Regions from separate parts of the Brucella cytisi genome, predicted to be linked through region 3. Evidence: riboswitches for the same ligand, from Rfam matches in the RefSeq annotation. Region 3 holds a riboswitch; each other region holds the start of a gene.

Region 1 (7,300 bases), on a different contig from region 3:
TATCGGCAATTGCGTGGCAACCGTGGTCATCGCATCCTGGGTAGGTGATATCGATAAGGATCGCGCCCGCAGGATACTGGACGGAGAAAGCGTGTCAGCACCGGATTTACCGGTTGTTGAGACAATCGCGCAGAACATCGGCAAGCCGGATCCGCTATCCCGACCGCAGATGTGAAGCGAAGGAAAACCTGCGTCAGATGGTTTCCATACATCGGTCCAAACGGCTGGAACAGAAGCCAACGGATAATACAGCTTTGTACGAATAGTAGCTGATCTCGATACAGGGAAAGCGATAAAACAGACTTGCAAAACTCTGCGAACAAGGTATCTCCTCCCCAATCCGAGGGTGTGTACGACGACCGGAACTCATCAGCTAGACCAAAAGCAACAGGTGCTGAAACGGGCAAGAGACCTGCGACCCTTCTGGCTTCAGCACGCAACAATGTCTTGGTTTCAGCTGTGTGACATGGGGCAGCCCGGCTTTCCAACACTAAGCCGAAAGCTCTCTTCTGACGATCTCCGCGCCTGCACTCAGGGCCTGCAGCTTCCCGACCGCTACTTGACGAGACAGAGGTGCCATGCCGCAGTTTGTGCAAGGATAGAGCTTGTCGGCATCCACGAATTGCAATGCTTTCCGCAAAGTGTTGGCGACGTTCTCCGGGGTTTCCACGGCGTTGGTTGCCACGTCAATGGCCCCTACCATCACCTTTTTACCTCGAATGAGTTCAATCAAATCGATGGGAACATGCGAATTGTGGCATTCGAGAGAGATCAGATCGACACTGGATTTCTGCAGTTTTGGGAAGGTTTCTTCATACTGCCTCCACTCCGATCCCAAGGTCTTTTTCCAATCGGTGTTGGCCTTGATACCGTAACCATAGCAAATATGGACGGCAGTTTCGCACTGAAGTCCTTCCATTGCCTTTTCCAGCGTGGCAACGCCCCAGTCATTTACCTCATTAAAAAACACATTGAAGGCAGGCTCGTCGAACTGGATGATATCGACACCAGCAGCCTCCAACTCCTTGGCTTCTTCATTGAGAGCTTTGGCGAATTCCCAGGCCAGCTTTTCACGACTGTTATAATGCGAATCATAGAGCGTATCGATCATAGTCATGGGACCCGGCAGCGCCCATTTGATGGGATGCTTGGTCTGCTGACGCAAAAACTTTGCATCTTCGACAAAAACTGGCTTTGAGCGAGAAACAGCCCCAACGACTGTCGGCACACTCGCATCATAGCGATTACGAATTCTGACGGTTTCCCGTTTCTCAAAGTCAACGCCGCTGAGGTGCTCAATAAACGTCGTGACGAAATGTTGGCGCGTCTGCTCACCGTCGCTGACGATATCAATACCCGCACGTCGTTGATCATCCAAGGACAAACGCAGAGCGTCTCGCTTGCCTTCAATCAACTCCTCATCCTGTAATTTCCAGGGTGACCAAAGTTTCTCAGGTTGTGCAAGCCAGGAGGGCTTCGGTAAGCTTCCAGCCGTTGAGGTGGGCAATAGTCTTTTCATGATGGGCGACCTTTTATCGTTAGTTCGTCAATGAGCGTAATTGGCAGACCATTGTTCAAGAATCTCTTTGTATGGTTTGATGAAGTGCTCATCCGCGAACTTTCCCTGCTCAACAGCCAGCCTGCTACGCTCTTCTCGGTCGTAGACAATTCGGGTCAGCGAATAGTCCTGCTGCTTCAAGTTCGGTTGATAGCATGCACCTGCTGGAGAATTGGAGTTATAGATCTCTGGTCGGTAAATCTTTTGGAAGGTCTCCATCGTACTGATAGTGCTGATAAGCTCGAGATTTGTGTAATCACCCGGCAAATCTCCGATAAAATAGAAAGCCAAAGGTGCAACGCTATTTCGAGGCATGAAAAATCGAACCTGCAATCCCATTTTTCTGAAGTATTCATCGGTCGGCGAGAACTCGTTCTGCCGGTATTCGACACCAAGTATAGGATGTTGGTTGTCTGTCCGATGATAGATTTTGCTACTTGATGCACTCAGGCATATGACGGGTGGTTTATTGAAATTTTCTTTGTAAGCAGCTGAATTGAGGAAACATTTGAACAGATTTCCATGAAGATCGCCGAAATTGTCCGGCGTTGCGAATTCGGATCGGTTCTTATTGTACTCTGGCAGCAATACGCTGAAGTCATAATCCCGCACGTAAGAAGAGAAGTTGTTTCCGACAATACCCTCAATACGCTCGTTGGTGTTTCGATCCACGATATTCGTCTTCAGTATCTCAATCAGTGGGAAGGCATCGTTTTTGCCTTCAAGACCGATTTTCATTTCAACCGAAATGATTTCGAGTTTAACGGAATAGCGATCGCCTTCCGGGTTATCCCAATGCGCCAGCGCGTTGAAACGATTGTCAATCATTCTCAAGGCGTTACGGAGGTTGTCCTGGCGGTTCTCTCCTCTGGCCAAATTAGCAAAATTCGTCGTGATACGCGTATTGTCCAAAGGGTGATAGTTCTCATCAAAACGATGGCTCATGACGCGGAACGTAAAGTCGTGATGCGTCGTGATATGCGACCGATCTACGACCGGCTCGCCCTTGGCGGCGACTGGAATTGCGGTTTGAGACATAACCTATCCCAATAAGTTGGGGGCATGGGTCAGCGGACACATAGCAACACAGACCGTTACACGGTCTTTGCTACGGCACACCGGGACACCCCGCCCGTGGACGTTACTTTGCCAAGGCAGGTCTCCTGGCTAGCGGGTCATTGCTATCGTCCGTCTTCCCAGGGAGAACCCCAGTGACATTCTGGACGTCAGCTTGCCGCTTACAGTTGCGGGGGCAGCGCCGACTTTCCCGAATGAGACGGGGCACGGACTTCCCTCTTAGCTCCGGCGTATCGAATACGACAGCCGGAGAACCTAGACATTGCAACCTTCCTGCATCGGCCACACAATGTCAATAGCACATAAAGAAATGTTTATATCTTTAAGTCCAAGGCCACGAGCAGGTTCTGGTAATCCCTGCTCGATAGCCATGACTGGTATGGGGCCGATAACAGTCTTGGCGATGGGTCACGTTCTATGGCGGCTATTTTATTCATGGTCGGCAAAATCGGACAGTCTGGTCCCGACCTCATTGTGGCCGTTTGTCGTTTTGAATGACTTTCCATGACTCAGACGTTAAGATGGCCGGAATTGACAGCAAAGCCAAAACTTTACACGGCCCTTAATCACCTATGGAAAGAGAATTTATGCAGAAGATGGCAGTTATCTTCAGTGCCATTATCTTGACGTTTTCGATCCCCGCAAAGGCTGATCGACTTGTTTGTTCTGAATCAAAACATCTGCGCTACATGAAAATGGTGGGCAAGGTTGGCGAGATGGGGATCGACCTTGACCCTGTGGGGCAGGATCGTGAGGTTTTCGAGAGGTTGATAGCCGCATATGAAACTCTCAACCCGAAAGGACCGAAGACCTCGCTTTTCGTCGCGCATGTTCCTACCGGTCAGATTTATAGTCAGATATGTGCGGCAGAGCGCTGCACGATGGAAGAAATGTCAACTCCCGAGCAAGCCTGTTTGATTGATCACATGAACCAATGTAGCTATGTCGCACTTCGCTTCCGGGGCGAAGAGTTCTGCCTGCTCCGTTCGCCAAAAAATTAAGTATTTGATCCCTGCATTTGATGGGTCGTTTCGCACTCGCGCAATCGCCGAACTCTGTTTGTTATTCGGCTATTTGTCTCGAAATTCCTCAATGTTGCATTAGGAAGAACTGACTTTAAATTCTCACGGGAATTCCTGTCGCAATGGTCGGGTGTCAAAGCCCGACTTACACGACAGATTTTTGCAGGCCACTTCGCCCCTCTCTCCGCCCGCAAGCCGACCGACCGGTTCCCGCCCATCAGCGGTGGTTGAAGCATGAAAAGTGAAACTATCACTTTGGAAATCGTGTGACTTTTACACCAATGTCTGGAACGAAGGTGCAAGCGCTCGCACGGCTAGCGACCTCGTTGCTGTCGCTGCCGTTGCAAAAAAAACGAAGGTTTTTCGGATGAGTATACTGCGATTGGTGAGCCCGTTGGCATTCAGTGTAGCGGGCCCGGTATTCCAATCGTGAAATAAAAGCACAGATCCCTTCCACCAAGCGCAATTTCCTCTAATGAAGTGGCTGGGGGACTAGCGACCAATTATCAACCCGGCGACAGTTTCAAGTCGAGGCGTGCGAGGCACTCAGGGTCCGCAACCGCCCGAATTGCGATGATTTTTCCGTCGTTAAAGAAAAAGCGTAGCACAAAATGCCGATGTTCATCAGGAGCTATGATGAGGCCAGGGCACCCATCCACAACCGCCGGCAAGGCACTGTGCGCTCGGCCCTTGAAAGCCTCTGCTACGGCCCTTGCGCCGCGGATCTCAGGAAGCGAACCCTGGCGGGTAGCTTCGCAATCGGCCCGGAAAACGGCGTCCGGATCCAGCACGGATACCAGCGCCTCGAAGTTGCCGCCTCGCGCCGCGGCAAGAAAGGCTTCGACGAGCTTCCACCGCATGGCGCGGTCGGCGCTATCCGCCTTCGGCAAACCTTGCACGCGGCGGCGGGCGCGGCTTGCGAGTTGGCGCGTAGCCTCTGTGGACCGGCCGACAATGGAGGCGATCTCATTGTACGGTACCGCAAATACGTCGCGCAGCACGAATGCCAGACGTTCAGCGGGAGCAAGTTTTTCGAGCACCACAAACAAGGCCAGGCCGACCGAATCCGCTGCGGTTAACCGGTCCTCCAGACCTTTGCCAGCTTCGTGAATAGTCTTGGATCCGATTTTGTCGAAAGACTCTTCACGCCTCGCCTTGCGTGATCGCAGCATATCTAGACAGATTCGGGCTGTGGTGGTTGTCAACCAACCGCCCGGATTGGTGATATCCTCGACCTTCGTTCGGGAGAGGCGCAGCCAGGTTTCTTGCACCGCATCCTCTGCTTCGTTCAGTGAACCGAGCATGCGGCACGCCACTGCCCGCAGGTGTGGGCGATTGGCCTCGAATTGCTCAAGCGAGATTTTTTTTGCTTCCATCGGTCACGTTTCCTTCAAACACTTCGTCATGGGTATGACGAACGAAAACTGGCGGATGTGACAAAGAACGGTTCCGGCGGTGACGTCGTCTTACTCAAACAATCGGTGCTCGCATCGGAACAAAGAGGTATCGGAATGTTTAGCAAGGTTATGTTCGCGACGTTGTTCGTATCGGATCAGGACAGGTCGCTTGACTTCTATACCAGAAACTTAGGCTTCGAGAAGACAGCCGACAATCCCGGTCCTGAGGGTCGCTTCCTGTTGATAAGCTACAAAGGTCAGGGATGGCCAATCCTGCTTTGGCCAGGTGTTGGTGGCCGCGCGGCTTCCGACACTGACAAGACAGGGGCAATATTTCTTCAAACTGACGATCTTCGGAGGGACTTTATCGAGCTCAGCGCGCGTGGCGTCAAGTTCGTCGAGCAGGAGCCCCAGGAATATGCTTATGGCGTGCTGGTGACAGCGCTGGACCCCGATGGCAACCGAATTGCTCTGCGGCAGCAGGGAAACCAACGGCCACTCGTGAAATAGTGAGTACGAGTAAGGTGCGGTCTGCAAGGACGTCTGGCCGACCGCGTCTGCGACTTTGTGATAGTACTGGGCTCAGTTCCCGCTATTGATGGACATAAGGGCAAGCGAAAGGACGTTCTTTGTGGCTCTGATGGGATGGACGCCTCCTCTTCAATAGTGTTCAACATACCTATTCTGCCACATCAACGCCGTCGGAGGGGCGTCTATCCCATCAGAGCCTATCAGTTTCCTTCCAATTCAAAACCAGGAATGTAATTGTTCAGGTAATTATTGTTATGCAGAATCCGGGCGGGCAGAATGAAGCCCACGAGAAAGCGATCAAATGAAGGTGCTGGCGAGAATATTCCGTTCACTTCTTGTCTTCCTGTCGATCCCCTGGGGTGTAGGCAGTGCACAGACAGACGCGATGAAACTCGGGCCGTTCGAGCGTACCAGGCCACGCATGCTAAGCGTTCCGATGGGTGAGGAAACCTTCGCCGAATATGATGCTTTGAACGGTTCCATCGGCCTCGCCCAACAATGCTCGGAAATCACGAATAGCTTCTGGGTAGAAGTAGAGAAGCGAGGAGAATGCATCCGCTATTATTCTGGCGGTTGGTCTGAGGACAACTCAACCGCCATCGTCTACTTCCCCGGAGATGCAATTCTCCGGAACTCGAAAGCAGTACGCTTCATAGGCAAATCCTATCTTGGCAAATCGCCCGCTTCCATTACGTCGGACATGTATGAATGGAGTGAAAAGGCCAGCGTTCCGGTTGTTTTTCTTGCAAGACCGGGTCTTTACGGTTCGTCTGGGGATCATAATCAGCGCCGTCACAAACGCGAAGTCGACCTTATGAACGGCGCGCTGGATCAACTTAAACAACGATATGGTATCAAGCGGTTCATTCTGGCCGGGCAATCCGGCGGGGGCCATATCGTTGCATCCTTGCTCACGCAAAGAAAAGATATCAAGGCCGTGGTTATTTCGTCCGGGCTTCTAGCGGTAAAGCGGGTCACAGAAATCTGGGATCGTCGCCGCTCTGTTCCTGGCCCGTTGCTGCACGATATTGATGCTTTCTATGATCCTGTCGACGAAATACAATTGATTTCCAACACCCCCGCCCCCATCATCTGGGTCCTGTCCGACCCGGAAGATCTTGTCATACCCTTTTCCACGCAGCTTTTTTATGTGCGCAAACTGAAAGCGGCGGGTTTTAACCCCTACCACATTTATGTCAGGGCCGGAGACCGACAGCATCACGGACTTTATAAACAGGCAGAACTGACGTCGGCATTGATTGCCCAGGGAAAGACGCCGCGACAAATCATGGCGGCGTTGCAGGCCATGGATCTGGAACAGATCGAATAGGCCTGTCACTTTCCAAAGGATTGAAACATGTGTTCGACAATTTGATCCCGGCTGTCTTTATCTGGAGCCCCAAGAACAATTGCAATTGACAACCTTCCGTTTTGCAAGCGGGAGAATATCAGATTATTGATTGTCCTGTTAAGTGAACCCGTTTTCAAACCTGCCGCGCCGTCGATTTTTGATATGAGACGGTTGGTGTTCCTGTGCTTCTTCCCCTTCCATTCGAAAAATTCTTCCGCGCTCATCGCGACGATTTGAGGGTATTTTTTGTGCACATAGCGGGCAAGGACAAGGGCATCCCGCGCAGTCGTTTTCTGGTTGCTGCCTAGCCCGCTTGGAGATGAGAAGATTGTGTTCAACATGCCGATCTGGCGCGCGTGCTCAT
Region 2 (7,300 bases), on a different contig from region 3:
GCGGTTGTCTCTCGCTGTCCGAATGCCCGTTGCGAAATCCGGACGACATCCTCGGTCAACAAGGCGCTGGTCCCAGAAGATTAATGGTCAAGCCCGGCGATCTCATCTGACTTCCCTACATCTGAGACGAACCTTTCCCGGCGCTGCTGCGCTCTTTCACGGCGGCGATTTTGCGGAGTTCCATACCACATTTCGCACCGGTCAAAAGCCTTCATTTCCAGTGAAAATAGCCTATTGACCTCAACCAAAGTTGAAGTCCTATAAACCCGTCGGCAACAATTCAGATTACGGAGGCCGACAGTGCAAAGTTCGATCGAAGAGACAACACCAGCGGGAAGTGGGGAACATGCGCCTGCTGGCTGGGGGGAGCTTCTAAGCGGTAAAAACGGCCTCTATGCCTTAGCTTTGGCCGGAGGGGTCACTCTCCATGCGGTCAATATGTACATCGCGACTACAGTCATGCCGAGCGTGGTGCAAGACATTGGCGGTATGGATTTCTACGCCTGGGCGACGACCTTGTTCGTCGTTGCCTCCATTCTGGGGGCTGCACTTACCGCGCGGCTTCTGAAAAGTGCCGGTCCAAGAGGCGCCTATGTCGTGGCGACCCTGCTGTTCGCAGCCGGTACGCTGATTTCGTCTCTGGCCACCAACATGCCGGTCATGCTGGCGGGGCGGAGCGTGCAGGGCCTCGGCGGCGGCTTTCTTTACGCGCTCGCTTATGGTCTCACACGTGTCGTTTTGCCCGAGCACCTGTGGGGCCGGGCAATCGGTCTTATTTCCGCGATGTTCGGCGTGGCGACTCTGATCGGTCCGGCGATTGGGGGCATCTTTGCCGGATATGGCGCATGGCGCGCCGCTTTCTGGTCGTTGCTGCCGGTTTCGGGTCTTTTCACCGTAGTGGCCTTCGCGACTTTACCACGCTCGAGCTGGGACAAAAATGAGCGAGTTTCCATTCCGGTTCTTCAGCTCATCCTCTTGACCGGGGCTGTCCTCGCGGTGTCAGCGGGGAGCCTGTCAAAGGAGACGCTATGGAAAGTCGTCGGTCTGGGTGCTGCGATATTCATGATCTCCATCATCGCGGTCGTGGACCGCGACGCCAAGGCACGTCTCCTGCCGCGTCGGTCATTCAGCCTGTCGACGCCGCTCGGTGCTCTCTATCTCATTATTGCGCTTTTGATGCTCAGCATGCAGCCCGAAATATACGTGCCTTATCTGCTTCAGCACCTGCATGGCCAGTCTCCGCTATGGGCAGGATATCTGGCGGCACTAATGGCAATCGGCTGGACGGTTGCATCCTTCCTGAGTTCCAGATGGCAGGAGAAGGGCGGCGACAAGCTTGTCGTTGCCGGACCTGTTCTCGCGCTTGCCGGTCTCGTCCTGCTTGCCGTATTTCTCCCGATCCATGGCAACGGCAACTGGTCGCTGCTCGCGCCCGTTTGCCTGGGGCTCATCCTGATCGGTTTCGGGATCGGCCTTGCCTGGCCAAGCCTCGTTACCCGCGTCTATCAGAGCGCTCCGTCCACCGAGCAGGATCTCGCAGCGGGTGGAATGACGATCGTGCAGCTCTTCGCCATAGCCTTTGGGACGGCTTGCGCAGGGATGGTTGCCAATTTTGCAGGCATTGCCGTGCCCGGACGCGTGGAAGGCGCGGCGAATGCCTCGCTCTGGCTATCGGTGACATTCGCGCTCGCGCCAGCAATTGCCGTGGCCGTCGCATTCAAGGTCATCCGTGTCACCGGCGGAAAGGGCTGACTATGCCGCGTTTCATCGCCGACACCCTCGATTCCCGTGCCAGTCATTTGCTGACGCGGGTCGTCCTGACCTTCGTTTTCTGGTCGAGCGGTCTGGCCAAGCTCTTCGATTTCGATGCCAATGCTGTGGAAATGGAGAGCTTTGGTCTCCATCCTGGCTGGCTGTTCAACAGCGCGACCCTGCTTTTGCAGATTGTCGGATCGCTGATGATCATCTTCAATCGTGGAACCTGGCTGGCTTGTGGCGTTCTTGCCGTCTTTACGATCCTGACCATTCCCGTTGCGCACCCGTTCTGGGCCAAGGAGGGAGAAGAAGCTTTCCGCGACATGACGGTGGCACTCGAGCACATATCGCTGATCGGTGGTTTGGCGATGGCCGCCATTCTATCGCGCAAAGTCTAAAGTGCTGGACGCACGGATTGCCGTGCCTGTACCTTGCCTGTCGTCTGATCGATAGGCAGGGAGGGCCTGGCATGGACGTGACGATCATAACGGGAGCATCGGATGGTATCGGCGCTGAAACCGCGCGGCAGATCGCTCGGCGCGACCGCGCCAGTGTTGCTGTGGTGCTCGCTGCTCGCAATGTGCACAAGCTGGAGAATCTTGCTACTGAACTGCGGCAACTGGGCAGCTCCACCCTTGTGGTGCCTACCGACGTAAAGGATCGCGCCGCCTGTATCGCTCTGATCGATAAGGCGGTTTCCGCCTATGGTCGCATTGATACGCTGATCGTGAATGCGGGCATGTCGGCCCATGCCAATTTTGCCGAGATCAAGCCGGATGATCTCGATTGGATGCATGACCTGATGGAATTGAACTATTGGGGCAGTGTCTGGCCTATCCATGCCGCACTTCCATATCTGGCGGCCAGCAGGGGGCGGATTGTCGCTGTCTCATCCGTGGCCGGATTGATCGGCGTGCCTGGGCGCACGGCCTATAGCGGAACGAAGTTTGCTCTGTCAGGCTTCTGCGAGGCCCTGCGCGCGGAACTGTACCCAAGCGGCATATCCGTGACAATCGTCTATCCGGGTGTCGTCAAAACCGACATTCGCAAGGTGGGCTATAGCGCAGACGGCAGCGCGCTGGGAAAGAGCGGTGTGCGTGAAGATGACATGATGCCGGTCGAAGAAGCTGTGCAGCTGATGCTGGAAGGCACGCAGGCGCGCAAGCGTGAGGTGCTGATGACACGCCAGATGCGCCTCGGACGCTGGCTGAAACTGATTGTCCCCGCAATGGTGGACCGCATGGCCCTCAAGGCCATCAAGCCGGAATTCAGACCGAAACCGATCAAACCCGCAAAATAGGCAGCTATGGTCCCTGGCGTTCACAGGGTCCCCAAATTGGCTCACTAATTTTACGCTATCGCCAACTATCCGTTGACGGGTTTTTAACTTCGGCTACTATATATAGTGTTCTAGGTTCTTTCGATTCGTTGAGTCGAAAGCTAAGACGGGAATCCGGTGCGTTTCATCCATGACGGATGCGGCAATGCCGGAGCTGCCCCCGCAACTGTAAGCGGAGAGTTTTGTCTATCACGTCACTGGCTTTGGCTGGGAAGGCGGACAGAACGTTGATCCGTGAGCCAGGAGACCTGCCTTGAACGAGTACGTCCACGGGCGGGGTGTCCGGTTGGCGCGCAATCTTGTGTGGCAAACTATTGCCTTACGGGTTGCTGCCCCGAACTTCCCGCTCATAGCTTCGGGGTGAAGTCCATGCCCAGTATATTCAGTTTCGGTTCCGGTCCTCCCTTCGAGGCATAGTTTGTTGCGGTCAGGCTGTTTATTTGCGGCTGGCCAATCCCGTGTCTCATGTCTTTCAACGCGCATCTTGCGATGCGCGAATGGCTCTTTGCGTCTCCCCCAATCAGTGAGGAAAAAATGAACGTCACCGTTTACAGCAAGCCCGCCTGCGTCCAATGCACGGCCACTACACGCGCCCTTGATCGCCAGGGTATCGAATATGAAATCATCGATATTTCTGCCGATGTCGATGCTTTCCATCTCGTTCAGGGCATGGGTTATCGCCAGGTGCCGGTGGTTGTGGCAGGAGAATCCCATTGGGCGGGCTTCCGGCCCGATATGATCAGCACTCTCGCCTGAAGGCTGCGGTCGCATGAGCCTGATCGTCTATTTCTCCAGCCGGTCGGAGAATACGCACCGGTTTGTTGAGCGGCTTGGCATGCAGTCGAACCGTATCCCGATGGACGGTTCGGACGGATTGCAGGTGCGCAAGCCATTCGTGCTCGTGACGCCCACATATGGCGGAGGCGGCTCCAAGGGCGCTGTCCCCAAGCCTGTGATCCGCTTCCTCAATGACGACAGCAACCGCTCCTTCATCCGCGGCGTAATCGCCGCGGGAAACAGCAATTTCGGCGAAGCTTTCTGTATCGCCGGCAACATTATTTCCGCCAAATGTCAGGTTCCCTATCTCTACCGCTTCGAACTTCTGGGAACCGATGAAGACATCGGCAATGTCAAAAACGGGATGGAACGATTTTGGACACGGTAGAAACGACCTTGATCCGAGAGCGCGAAGCACGGCAAGTGGCGCAGCAGGATGCGCCTCAAGCGGCAACTTCCAGCAGCAGCAAACCGTCAAAATCCTCGGACGGGCTGGATTATCACGCGCTCAACGCGATGCTGAACCTTTACGATGACGAGGGAAAAATCCAGCTTGATCGCGACGGGCAGGCCGCGCGGCAATATTTTCTCCAGCACGTGAACCAGAACACTGTCTTTTTTCATAACTTGCGGGAAAAGCTCGATTATCTGGTGGTCGAAGGCTATTACGAACAGGAAGTACTGGACCAGTATTCCTTCAATTTCGTACGCGATCTTTTCGACGAAGCCTATGCGAAGAAATTCCGGTTTCCGACGTTTCTCGGCGCATTTAAATATTACACCAGCTATACGCTGAAGACCTTCGACGGAAAGCGCTATCTGGAGCGCTATGAAGACCGTGTCTGTATGGTGGCGCTGGCGCTGGCGCGCGGCAATGAACAGCTGGCGCGCGATTTGATGGAGGAGATTATTTCAGGCCGCTACCAGCCTGCGACACCCACCTTCCTCAACGCAGGCAAGAAACAGCGTGGCGAACTCGTCTCCTGCTTTCTGCTGCGTGTCGAGGACAATATGGAGTCCATCGGGCGCTCCATCAATTCGGCTCTGCAATTGTCGAAGCGGGGCGGCGGGGTGGCCTTGAGCCTCACCAATATTCGCGAGGCGGGAGCACCCATCAAGCAGATCCAGAACCAGTCATCCGGCATTATTCCGGTGATGAAGCTTTTGGAAGATTCCTTTTCCTACGCCAATCAGCTTGGCGCACGGCAAGGCGCTGGCGCTGTCTATCTACACGCACACCATCCGGATATTATGCGTTTCCTAGATACGAAGCGCGAAAACGCGGACGAGAAAATCCGTATCAAGACCTTGTCGCTGGGCGTGGTCATTCCAGACATTACCTTCGAACTCGCCAAGAACAACGAGGATATGTACCTCTTCTCGCCCTATGATGTGGAGCGGGTTTACGGCGTGCCGCTGACCGAGATTTCGGTTACCGAAAAATATCGGGAAATGGTCGACGATGCGCGCATTACCAAGAAGAAGATCAACGCACGCGAGTTCTTTCAAGTGCTGGCCGAGATTCAGTTCGAATCCGGTTATCCCTACATCATGTTCGAGGACACGGTGAATCGCGCCAATCCGATCGACGGGCGCATCACCATGAGCAATCTCTGTTCGGAAATCCTCCAGGTGAGCGAAGCGAGCATCTTCGGCGAAGACCTGTCCTATAATTATCTCGGCAAGGATATTTCGTGCAATCTGGGTTCGCTCAACATTGCAGCAGCAATGGATTCGTCCGATTTCGGCAAGACCATTGAGACCTCCATCCGCGCCCTGACTGCAGTTTCCGATATGAGCCATATCGGTTCCGTGCCGTCGGTCGCCCGAGGTAATGATGAAAGCCATGCCATCGGTCTCGGCCAGATGAACCTGCATGGTTATCTGGCCCGCGAGCGGGTTTATTACGGCTCGGAGGAAGGCATCGATTTCACGAATATTTATTTCTATACGGTGACTTATCACGCGATCCGCGCATCGAACCTGATCGCGGTGGAAACGGGCAAGTCCTTCAAAGGGTTCGAGAAATCCAAGTATGCGTCGGGTGAATATTTCGACAAATATACCGAGCAGCTTTGGGAGCCGGCGACGGAAAAGGTTCGAGAAATTTTCGAAAAGGCTGACATTGCGATTCCGACGCAGGATGACTGGCGCGACCTGAAAAATGCGGTGATGAAAGGCGGACTTTACAACCAGAACCTTCAGGCTGTGCCGCCGACAGGCTCAATCTCCTACATCAATCATTCGACCTCTTCGATCCATCCGATCGTGTCGAAGATTGAAATCCGCAAGGAGGGCAAGATCGGTCGCGTCTACTATCCGGCAGCGTTCATGACCAATGACAATCTCGATTACTATCAGGACGCCTATGAGATCGGGCCGGAGAAGATCATCGACACCTATGCGGCAGCAACACAGCACGTCGATCAGGGCCTGTCTCTGACATTGTTCTTCCGCGATACCGCAACGACACGCGATATCAACCGCGCACAGATCTATGCGTGGAAGAAGGGCATCAAGACCATCTACTACATCCGCCTGCGCCAGATGGCGCTCTCCGGCACGGAAGTGCAGGGCTGCGTTTCCTGCGCCCTCTGACCACTGGTGATGACCATGAATATTCAAGTGAAGACCAAGAAGCCGAAGCCTGCAGCCGTGCGTGCGATCAACTGGAACCGGATCGAAGATGAGAAAGACCTTGAGGTCTGGAACCGTCTGACCGGTAATTTCTGGCTACCGGAGAAGGTGCCGCTTTCGAACGATATTCAGTCGTGGGAAACGCTGAAACAGCAGGAAAAGCAACTGACGATCCGCGTTTTCACCGGGCTGACACTTCTCGATACGATCCAGAACGCAGTCGGTGCCGTAAAGCTGATGGATGATGCAGCGACGCCGCATGAAGAAGCGGTGCTGTCCAACATCTCCTTCATGGAAGCGGTTCATGCACGATCCTATTCGTCGATTTTCTCGACGCTGTGCCTGACGCCGGATGTTGACGATGCCTATCGCTGGTCCGAGGAAAACGAATTCCTGCAGCGCAAGTCCACTCTGATCCTGGACCAGTATCGCGCAGATGATCCGCTGAAAAGGAAAATCGCCAGCGTCTTTCTGGAGGGTTTTCTGTTCTATTCCGGCTTCTATCTGCCGATGTACTGGTCGAGCCGGGCAAAGCTGACCAATACAGCCGATCTTATCCGGCTCATCATCCGTGATGAGGCTGTGCATGGCTATTACATCGGTTACAAATTCCAGCGTGGACTGGAACGCTTGAACGAAGAGCAAAAACAGGCAATCAAGGATTTTGCCTTCGAGCTTCTTCTGGAACTTTACGACAATGAGGTTCGCTACACGGAAGCGCTCTATGATGGCGTTGGCCTGACTGAAGACGTCAAAAAATTCCTGCATTACAACGCCAACAAGGCCCTCATG
Region 3 (7,300 bases):
TAAGCCCTGCTGTGACGTTTCCCAAACTGCCTTCGGTGTGCCGGAGAAAATCACCTGCAACACCATATTGCCGCGCTTGTCGAGGACAGTCGGCTTGCGCTCGGCGCCCGGCGAAGAAATTGCAAACCCCGTGGCATTCAAAACGATATCCGGCGGACAATCCTCAAACAGACCGTCGACGACTGCCGCAGACAATCGATCCTTGAGGCTCGAAACGAATATCGGAAGCGGATTGAGGCCTTTTGCCTGCAAAGCAGCAATCAGTGCATCGACAGGCTGCGTCTGTCCGCTTTGCACCAGCGCCCGATAGAAAATAATGCCAGCGAGAGGTGCTTTTGCATCGCTCCAGTGCGTGCGAATACTATCCAGCGAGGAGACATGCTCTCCCGGCCACCACAGACCAGCCTTGAGCAGAGGTGCAGCACTTTCAGGCTTCTCGGAACCCGCAATCAGCGCAGCGCAGTAGTGAAGGAATGCGCCGGCATTCACAGCCCCGCCCTCGATCAGATACTGCCAGAGTTCATTTCGCTCGTGCGCAGAGATCGTTGAAAACCGGTCCAGCCCATGATCCGGCTTGTCGTCTCCCGGCAATACGGCAATCTTGATACCGTGATTGAGTGCGCAAGCATGCAGCGCTTCCAGCCCGTAAGGCCAATAAGTCTCACCGCCGATGATGCGCACCACGATAAGGCTGGCACATCGGGCCGTGCGTTCAACATATGCGTCCACCGACATGGGATGGGTGAGACTGAGGAAATTGGCCAGCCGCAAACTTGGCAAATCCGGCGTAAGCCTGTGCGCCTGCGCCAGACTGGCCAGTTCGGTATCGGCGGCGGAAAGGAACAATATCTCTCCCGGCGTTTGGCCGAGATCGACGGCTTCATTGCCGTCGCTGATTGTTCCTTTCTGGGCAAGAAGAAGATGCATCGGTCAGACAGCGTCTTTCACGGCCTTGGCGATGGCTGCTTCATCGATATCATGCAGCCCGATCACGACCAGTCGCGTGGAGCGCGCTTCATCCTTGCCCCATGGACGGTCGAAATAATGCTCAATACGCGGACCAACCGCCTGCACGACCAGACGCATCGGCTTGCCCGGCACATCGACAAAGCCCTTCAGACGAAGAATATCGTGTTTCGCAATGACCGCTTTCAGCTTTTCCGTGAATAGCTTGGGATCGGCCACGGAGCCCGCTTCGACCACGAAGCTCTCGAACTCGTCATGATCGTGCTCATGTCCATCTGCATGATGGATTTCATGGTGGGATTTGCGGTTGGCGATGTCGTCTTCCGTGCCGACGCCGAGGCCGAGCAGAACGTCAGCTCCAAGCTTGCCAAAGCTCGCAGGAACCATATTCACGCGGCGAGGCGAACGCTCGGCCACATCGGCTTTCACACTATCCAGCCTTGAGGCGTCGATCAGGTCAGCTTTGTTGAGAACAATCAGATCGGCTGCATGAATCTGATCCTCAAAAAGTTCCTCCAAGGGGCTTTCATGGTCAAGAGATTCGTCCGCTGCGCGCTGCGCATCCACCTTGTCGTGGTCATCGGCAAAACGCCCCTCGGCCACCGCTGCGGCGTCGATCACGGTTACTACACCGTCGACTGTTACCTGCGTCTTGATTTCTGGCCAGTTGAAAGCCGCGACCAACGGCTGCGGCAATGCCAGACCGGACGTCTCGATCACGATATGATCGGGGCGATCAGCGCGGTCCAGAAGCTTGGTCATGGTCGGGATGAAATCATCGGCAACGGTGCAACAAATGCAACCATTGTTGAGCTCGATCACATCTTCTTCACGGCATGCTTCGATACCGCAACCTTTCAGAATACCGCCATCGACACCGAGGTCGCCGAACTCATTGATGATCAACGCAATGCGTTTTCCATTGGCGTTTTCCAACAGGTTGCGGATCATCGTCGTTTTGCCCGATCCGAGAAAACCCGTGATGACTGTTGCGGGAATTTTCTGTCCCTGCATCGATTTATCCCTTCATCCTGAGCGGCAACCCTGCCGCCATGAAATAAACTTCATCCGCAATCGCGGCCACTGCCTGATGCAGAAAGCCTGCATGATCGCGAAATTCCCGTGCCATGCGATTTTCAGGCACGATCCCAAGTCCAACTTCGTTCGAAACAAAAACCACAGGCCCGGCAAGATTCGGCAGCATGGCGACAAGACTTGCCGTCTCTGTCGCTATATCGCGCTCGGCCATCATCAGATTGGTCAGCCACAGGGTCAAACAATCGACCAGCACGAACCGATCCGCAGCGGCATTCAATGTCAGTGCACCGACGAGATCGAGTGGCTCCTCCACCGTCTGCCATTCCGAACCACGTCGGTCGCGATGAATGGCAATGCGGTTTTCCATTTCCTTGTCGAAGGCACGCCCTGTTGCCAGATAGAGTGGCTGAAGTCCCGAGGATTCAACCATTTTCTCGGCATAGGACGACTTACCCGAACGGGCTCCGCCAAGAACCAGAACCGATTTTCCCGGCGAAGCCATTTTCATCAGCCCTCAATCTCGGACGATGCGTAGTGCTGGATGAACCAGCCAAGTGCGAGGCCGATCACGGCCCACATGAACAGGTTCGTCGCCAGCGATGCGACTGCATATTGCGAAGCAAGCAGTGATGGAATCGGTGACGAGATGTCTTCGGGATGCGGAGCACCATAAAGATGCGGCACCACGATCAGCACCAGACCGAGGGCCTTTGCCCAGATTTCCTGGCGCAACACGATGAGATAGAGGCCTGAACCGCTCAGCACCACGGTAGCAAGCCACCAGAGCTGGCGTTCAGCCAGAGCAGCCGCAGGCATTGCCGGCAATTCCGGTGACAATCCCAATGCGGGCAGAAACGCGACTGCAAAAAAACCCGCGACGCCCCAATAAATCCCATTCTGCACCGTAATGCGGCGTCCGAGAAGCAAGGCCACGCCACCAAGCAGCAAGGCAAAACCTGCACCTGCTACGAGATTGGCAAGGATCGTATTGCCCAACCGCCCAAATGGTAGTTCAGCCCCTTCTTCCTCGTCACTTTCGGCAGCGGCGCCATGATCATGCGGTGTGGCTTCCGCCTCGCCGTGACTATGGCCACCGCCAGCATCTTCATAGGTTTCGGCCTGCAGGATCAAAGGCACTGTCTTCAAATACATGGCGGGAGTAACCAGCAGCCCGGCTAGAAGCCCCGCAGCAAGCGTCGCCAACAAATAACGGATCAACATTTCTGTCCCTCAATAGCAATTTCGCGCCGATAGCCGTCCACCATCGAGCTTTGCTCAGCTTCAATTCCGAAAGATGTTAAACTGCTCAGTGGCAGGGAAAACCATAGGAATGGCGCGTATCGTGCGCTGAATCGTGCAACGTATCAGAATGGGCAAGCCCTACGCCGTAGATCAGGAACGCACCGAGAAGCAGTGAAACCACAGCCGTGCCCAGACGGGCAGCGAGCGGCATTGCGAGTGTGCTGGAAACAGAATTTTGAGTACGTGCAGCCATGACAACCTCCGTGCAGGCAGCAGGGAAAAACCTCCCATGGGGTTCGGGCTCAATGCCCTCACGCAACAGGCAGGTCTCCTGGCTCACGGGTCGCGGGGATTGAAACTACCTTCCCAGAAGCTTTACAGCCTCCAGTGGTTACCGGTTGCCCGGCTTGCCTCATCCCTCTCCGCTCTACAGTCGCGGGGTCGGCTGCGATAAAGACGCCCGGATTGGGTCCGTCCGTCGCATTCCCTTTTTGGTATTGCCGGGATTCGTCCCGGCAAAAAACCTGTTGCATGGTTTCGACACTAGGCTTTCGCCCCATCGTCGTCAATTGCGACCGATGATTGACGACCTCATTTCAAATTAAACAGTGCATCGATATCGAGACATGCGTCCAGCCCTTCGGCCAGCTCATCCAATGCAGCCTCAACGCCGGCGCGATAGTTTACTGAACTGCTACGCACACCAAGATCCTCCAGAAATCTCCGGCGAAATTCGTCTGCATTGAAAATACCGTGGAGGTAAGTTCCCATTATGTGCCCGTCTGGCGATATGGCTCCATCGTCATGCTCGCCAATTCGGGCGAAAGGCCGCCCCATATCCGGTCCGGTCGTTCGTCCGATATGGATTTCATAACCTTCCAGCGGCACATTATGGAGAAGCGCGGTCGCCTGCACATTGCGGACCACTTTTTCAGGTTCCATCACCGTTTCGATATCGAGCAGCCCAAGACCGTCAATGTCGCGTACATGCCCCTCGATACCAGCAGGGTCGCTGATGTGGCGACCAAGCATCTGGAACCCGCCGCAGATACCAAGCACATGACCGCCTCGTTTCACGTGGGCAGATAATTGGCGATCCCAGCCATTGTCCCGAACCGCCTGCATATCGGCTATCGTGGACTTTGTCCCCGGCAGAACGACAAGGCCCGCATCGCCGGGAATGCTCGAACCAGGCGGCACCATGACCACTTCTACATCCGGTTCAGCCTTTAGCGGATCAAGATCATCGAAGTTGGCGATGCGCGGCAACATCGGCACAGCAACCACAAGCGACTTCTTGTCTCCACGTACCGCACGCTCAAGAACGACCGAATCTTCGGCTGGCAATCGCGATACTGCTTTCAGCCACGGAACCACGCCGAAAGAGCGCCAGCCGGTAAACCGGGTAATGGCAGCCAGCCCGTCATCAAAAAGCGAAATATCGCCCCGGAACTTGTTGATCAGAAATCCGCGAACCATGGCGCGGTCCTGTTCGGACAGAATAGTGTGCGTGCCGACGAGAGACGCAATCACGCCACCTCTGTCTATGTCACCGACCAGAACAACCGGGACATCGGCCTGTGTGGCAAACCCCATATTGGCGATATCACCGGCCCGGAGATTGATTTCAGCTGGTGACCCTGCCCCTTCCACCAACACAAGGTCCGCGCCTTCGCTGACCTTGGCGAAAGATTCCATGACAGCCGCCATAAGTTGTGGCTTCAATTCCTGATAATAGCGCCCGCGCGCCTCGCCTCGCACTTGTCCCTGCACGACAACCTGACTACCCATGTCAGTCTGCGGTTTGAGGAGTACCGGATTCATATGGACAGACGACGGCACACCGCAAGCCAGCGCCTGCAACCACTGCGCCCGACCAATTTCGCCTCCGTCGTCGCTGACCGCCGCATTGTTGGACATGTTTTGCGGCTTAAACGGCCGAACATTCAGGCCGCGATTGCGCGCAACCCGGCATAATCCGGCAACAAGAACACTTTTGCCGACGTCCGAACCCGTTCCCTGAAACATGATTGCGCGTGCCATGGACTGCTGCGTAGCTTAAACTGAACTTTCAGGCAACGGGACCTCAATCGGCGAGCGTCTATGCAAAAATGCGCATCAGTTTATTACAAATGTGAGCAACATTATTCCAATGGAGCGTTGGCAGTCTCACACGGTTATGATCTAGTCCGGTGAAAAGGTGCGGTGCTACAGGGAGGAAACCATGGATGCTGCCGACCAGAACCAGTACGAACTGAACGAAGATCAGCTTGCCATTCAGGATATGGCGCGAGCCTTCGCCAGTGATCGCGTTGCCCCGCATGCATTGCAATGGGACCGCGACAAGCATTTCCCCGTCGACGTATTGCAAGAGACCGGACCGCTCGGCATGGGCGGCATTTATGTGCGTGAAGATGTGGACGGCTCGGCGCTAAAGCGGCTCGACGCAGTGCTCATTTTTGAAGCACTGGCAACTGCATGCCCTTCATTCTCGGCTTTCGTCTCCATCCACAACATGGCCGCATGGATGATCGACACTTTCGGCAATGACGAACAGCGCCTGCGCTTTCTGCCAAAGCTCACGTCAATGGAATGGCTTGCCAGCTACTGCCTGACCGAGCCCGGATCGGGTTCGGATGCGGCGGCGCTCAGAACACGCGCTACACGCGATGGCGATCATTATATCCTCAATGGTTCCAAGCAGTTCATTTCCGGTGCAGGCGCCACGGATGTCTATGTGACGATGGTGCGTACCGGCGAGGACGGCCCCAAGGGGATTTCCACCATCGTTGTGCCAAAAGATGCACCCGGCCTTTCGTTTGGCGCAAATGAATTCAAGATGGGCTGGAACGCGCAACCGACAAGAACCGTCATTTTCGACAATTGTCGCGTCCCGGCTGAAAACCTTCTCGGTGAAGAAGGAACGGGTTTTCGCATAGCGATGGCCGGGCTTGACGGCGGTCGGCTCAATATTGCTGCCTGTTCGCTCGGCGGTGCACAATCGGCGCTCAACAAGTCACTGGAATATTGCAGCCAGCGCAAAGCCTTCGGTCAGACAATTGACCGTTTTCAAGCGTTGCAATTCCGCCTGGCGGACATGGAGACGGAACTCTCCGCGTCACGCCTTCTTCTTTACTCCGCTGCCAGCAAGCTTGATCGCAAAACCCACGATGCGGGCAAATGGTCGGCAATGGCCAAGCGCTTTGTCACTGACACGGGTTTCAATGTGGCGAACGAAGCGCTGCAGCTCTTCGGCGGCTACGGCTATCTGCATGAATACGGGATCGAAAAGCTTGTCCGCGATCTGCGCGTACACCAGATCCTCGAAGGTACGAACGAGATCATGCGTGTGATCATCGCACGCCAGATGATCGGACGCTAGTTCTGAATTAGTAACCGCCAAGGGAGGAATTTTTTATGGCCACAATAGCATTTATCGGCCTTGGCAATATGGGTGGCCCGATGGCCGCCAACCTCGTGAAAGCCGGTCACACCGTTCGCGGCTTCGACCTCCTGCCGCAACATCTCGATGAGGCAAAGGCCAATGGTCTCTCGATAGCCTCGAGCGCGCAGGATGCGGTTGCCGACGTTGACGTGGTGATCACCATGCTGCCCGCCGGAAAGCACGTTCTCTCCGTCTATAAGGACATTGCACCAAATGCTCGAAAAGACTCACTTTTCATCGACTGCTCGACAATCGATGTAGATTCAGCACGCAAGGCACATGAGCTGGCCGCAAGCCACGGACATCTTTCCATTGATGCGCCTGTTTCCGGTGGCACCGGTGGCGCTTCCGCAGGGACATTGACTTTCATGGCTGGCGGCAGCGACGACGCATTCACACGCGGAGAGCCGATCCTGCAGCCAATGGCTGGAAAGATCGTGCATTGCGGCGGTGACGGCGCAGGACAAGCGGCGAAAATCTGCAACAACATGATCCTCGGCATATCGATGATCGGTGTCAGCGAGGCCTTTGTTCTGGCTGAGAAACTGGGCCTGTCCCACCAAGCGCTCTTCGATGTGGCGTCAACATCATCGGGGCAATGCTGGTCAC

Evidence for each region. Region 3 has a riboswitch for cobalamin ahead of AAE521_RS12440 (CbtB domain-containing protein). Riboswitches for the same ligand answer to the same signal wherever they lie in the genome.
Region 1: it holds a riboswitch for cobalamin, as region 3 does, so the genes downstream of both, AAE521_RS17615 (DUF1852 domain-containing protein) here and AAE521_RS12440 (CbtB domain-containing protein) in region 3, are expected to answer to the same signal.
Region 2: it holds a riboswitch for cobalamin, as region 3 does, so the genes downstream of both, nrdH (glutaredoxin-like protein NrdH) here and AAE521_RS12440 (CbtB domain-containing protein) in region 3, are expected to answer to the same signal.

The regions. Positions count from the first base shown of each region.
Region 1 is NZ_JBCAUP010000018.1:102,313-109,612, reverse strand. It holds gene AAE521_RS17625 (C4-dicarboxylate transporter DctA) at 1-175, shown strand, start outside; gene AAE521_RS17620 (methionine synthase) at 491-1,519, opposite strand; gene AAE521_RS17615 (DUF1852 domain-containing protein) at 1,547-2,596, opposite strand; cobalamin riboswitch at 2,695-2,909, opposite strand; gene AAE521_RS17610 (hypothetical protein) at 3,223-3,636, shown strand; gene AAE521_RS17605 (sigma-70 family RNA polymerase sigma factor) at 4,164-5,033, opposite strand; gene AAE521_RS17600 (VOC family protein) at 5,091-5,564, shown strand; gene AAE521_RS17595 (alpha/beta hydrolase family protein) at 6,055-6,915, shown strand; gene AAE521_RS17590 (Mur ligase family protein) at 6,921-7,300, opposite strand, start outside.
Region 2 is NZ_JBCAUP010000022.1:35,964-43,263, forward strand. It holds gene soxR (redox-sensitive transcriptional activator SoxR) at 1-110, shown strand, start outside; gene AAE521_RS19320 (MFS transporter) at 301-1,752, shown strand; gene AAE521_RS19325 (DoxX family protein) at 1,755-2,153, shown strand; gene AAE521_RS19330 (SDR family oxidoreductase) at 2,225-3,055, shown strand; cobalamin riboswitch at 3,151-3,364, shown strand; gene nrdH (glutaredoxin-like protein NrdH) at 3,629-3,850, shown strand; gene nrdI (class Ib ribonucleoside-diphosphate reductase assembly flavoprotein NrdI) at 3,864-4,259, shown strand; gene nrdE (class 1b ribonucleoside-diphosphate reductase subunit alpha) at 4,247-6,469, shown strand; gene nrdF (class 1b ribonucleoside-diphosphate reductase subunit beta) at 6,485-7,300, shown strand, end outside.
Region 3 is NZ_JBCAUP010000011.1:164,391-171,690, reverse strand. It holds gene cobN (cobaltochelatase subunit CobN) at 1-927, opposite strand, end outside; gene cobW (cobalamin biosynthesis protein CobW) at 931-1,980, opposite strand; gene cobU (bifunctional adenosylcobinamide kinase/adenosylcobinamide-phosphate guanylyltransferase) at 1,985-2,506, opposite strand; gene AAE521_RS12445 (CbtA family protein) at 2,512-3,225, opposite strand; gene AAE521_RS12440 (CbtB domain-containing protein) at 3,311-3,499, opposite strand; cobalamin riboswitch at 3,551-3,789, opposite strand; gene AAE521_RS12435 (cobyric acid synthase) at 3,838-5,289, opposite strand; gene AAE521_RS12430 (isobutyryl-CoA dehydrogenase) at 5,471-6,628, shown strand; gene mmsB (3-hydroxyisobutyrate dehydrogenase) at 6,664-7,300, shown strand, end outside.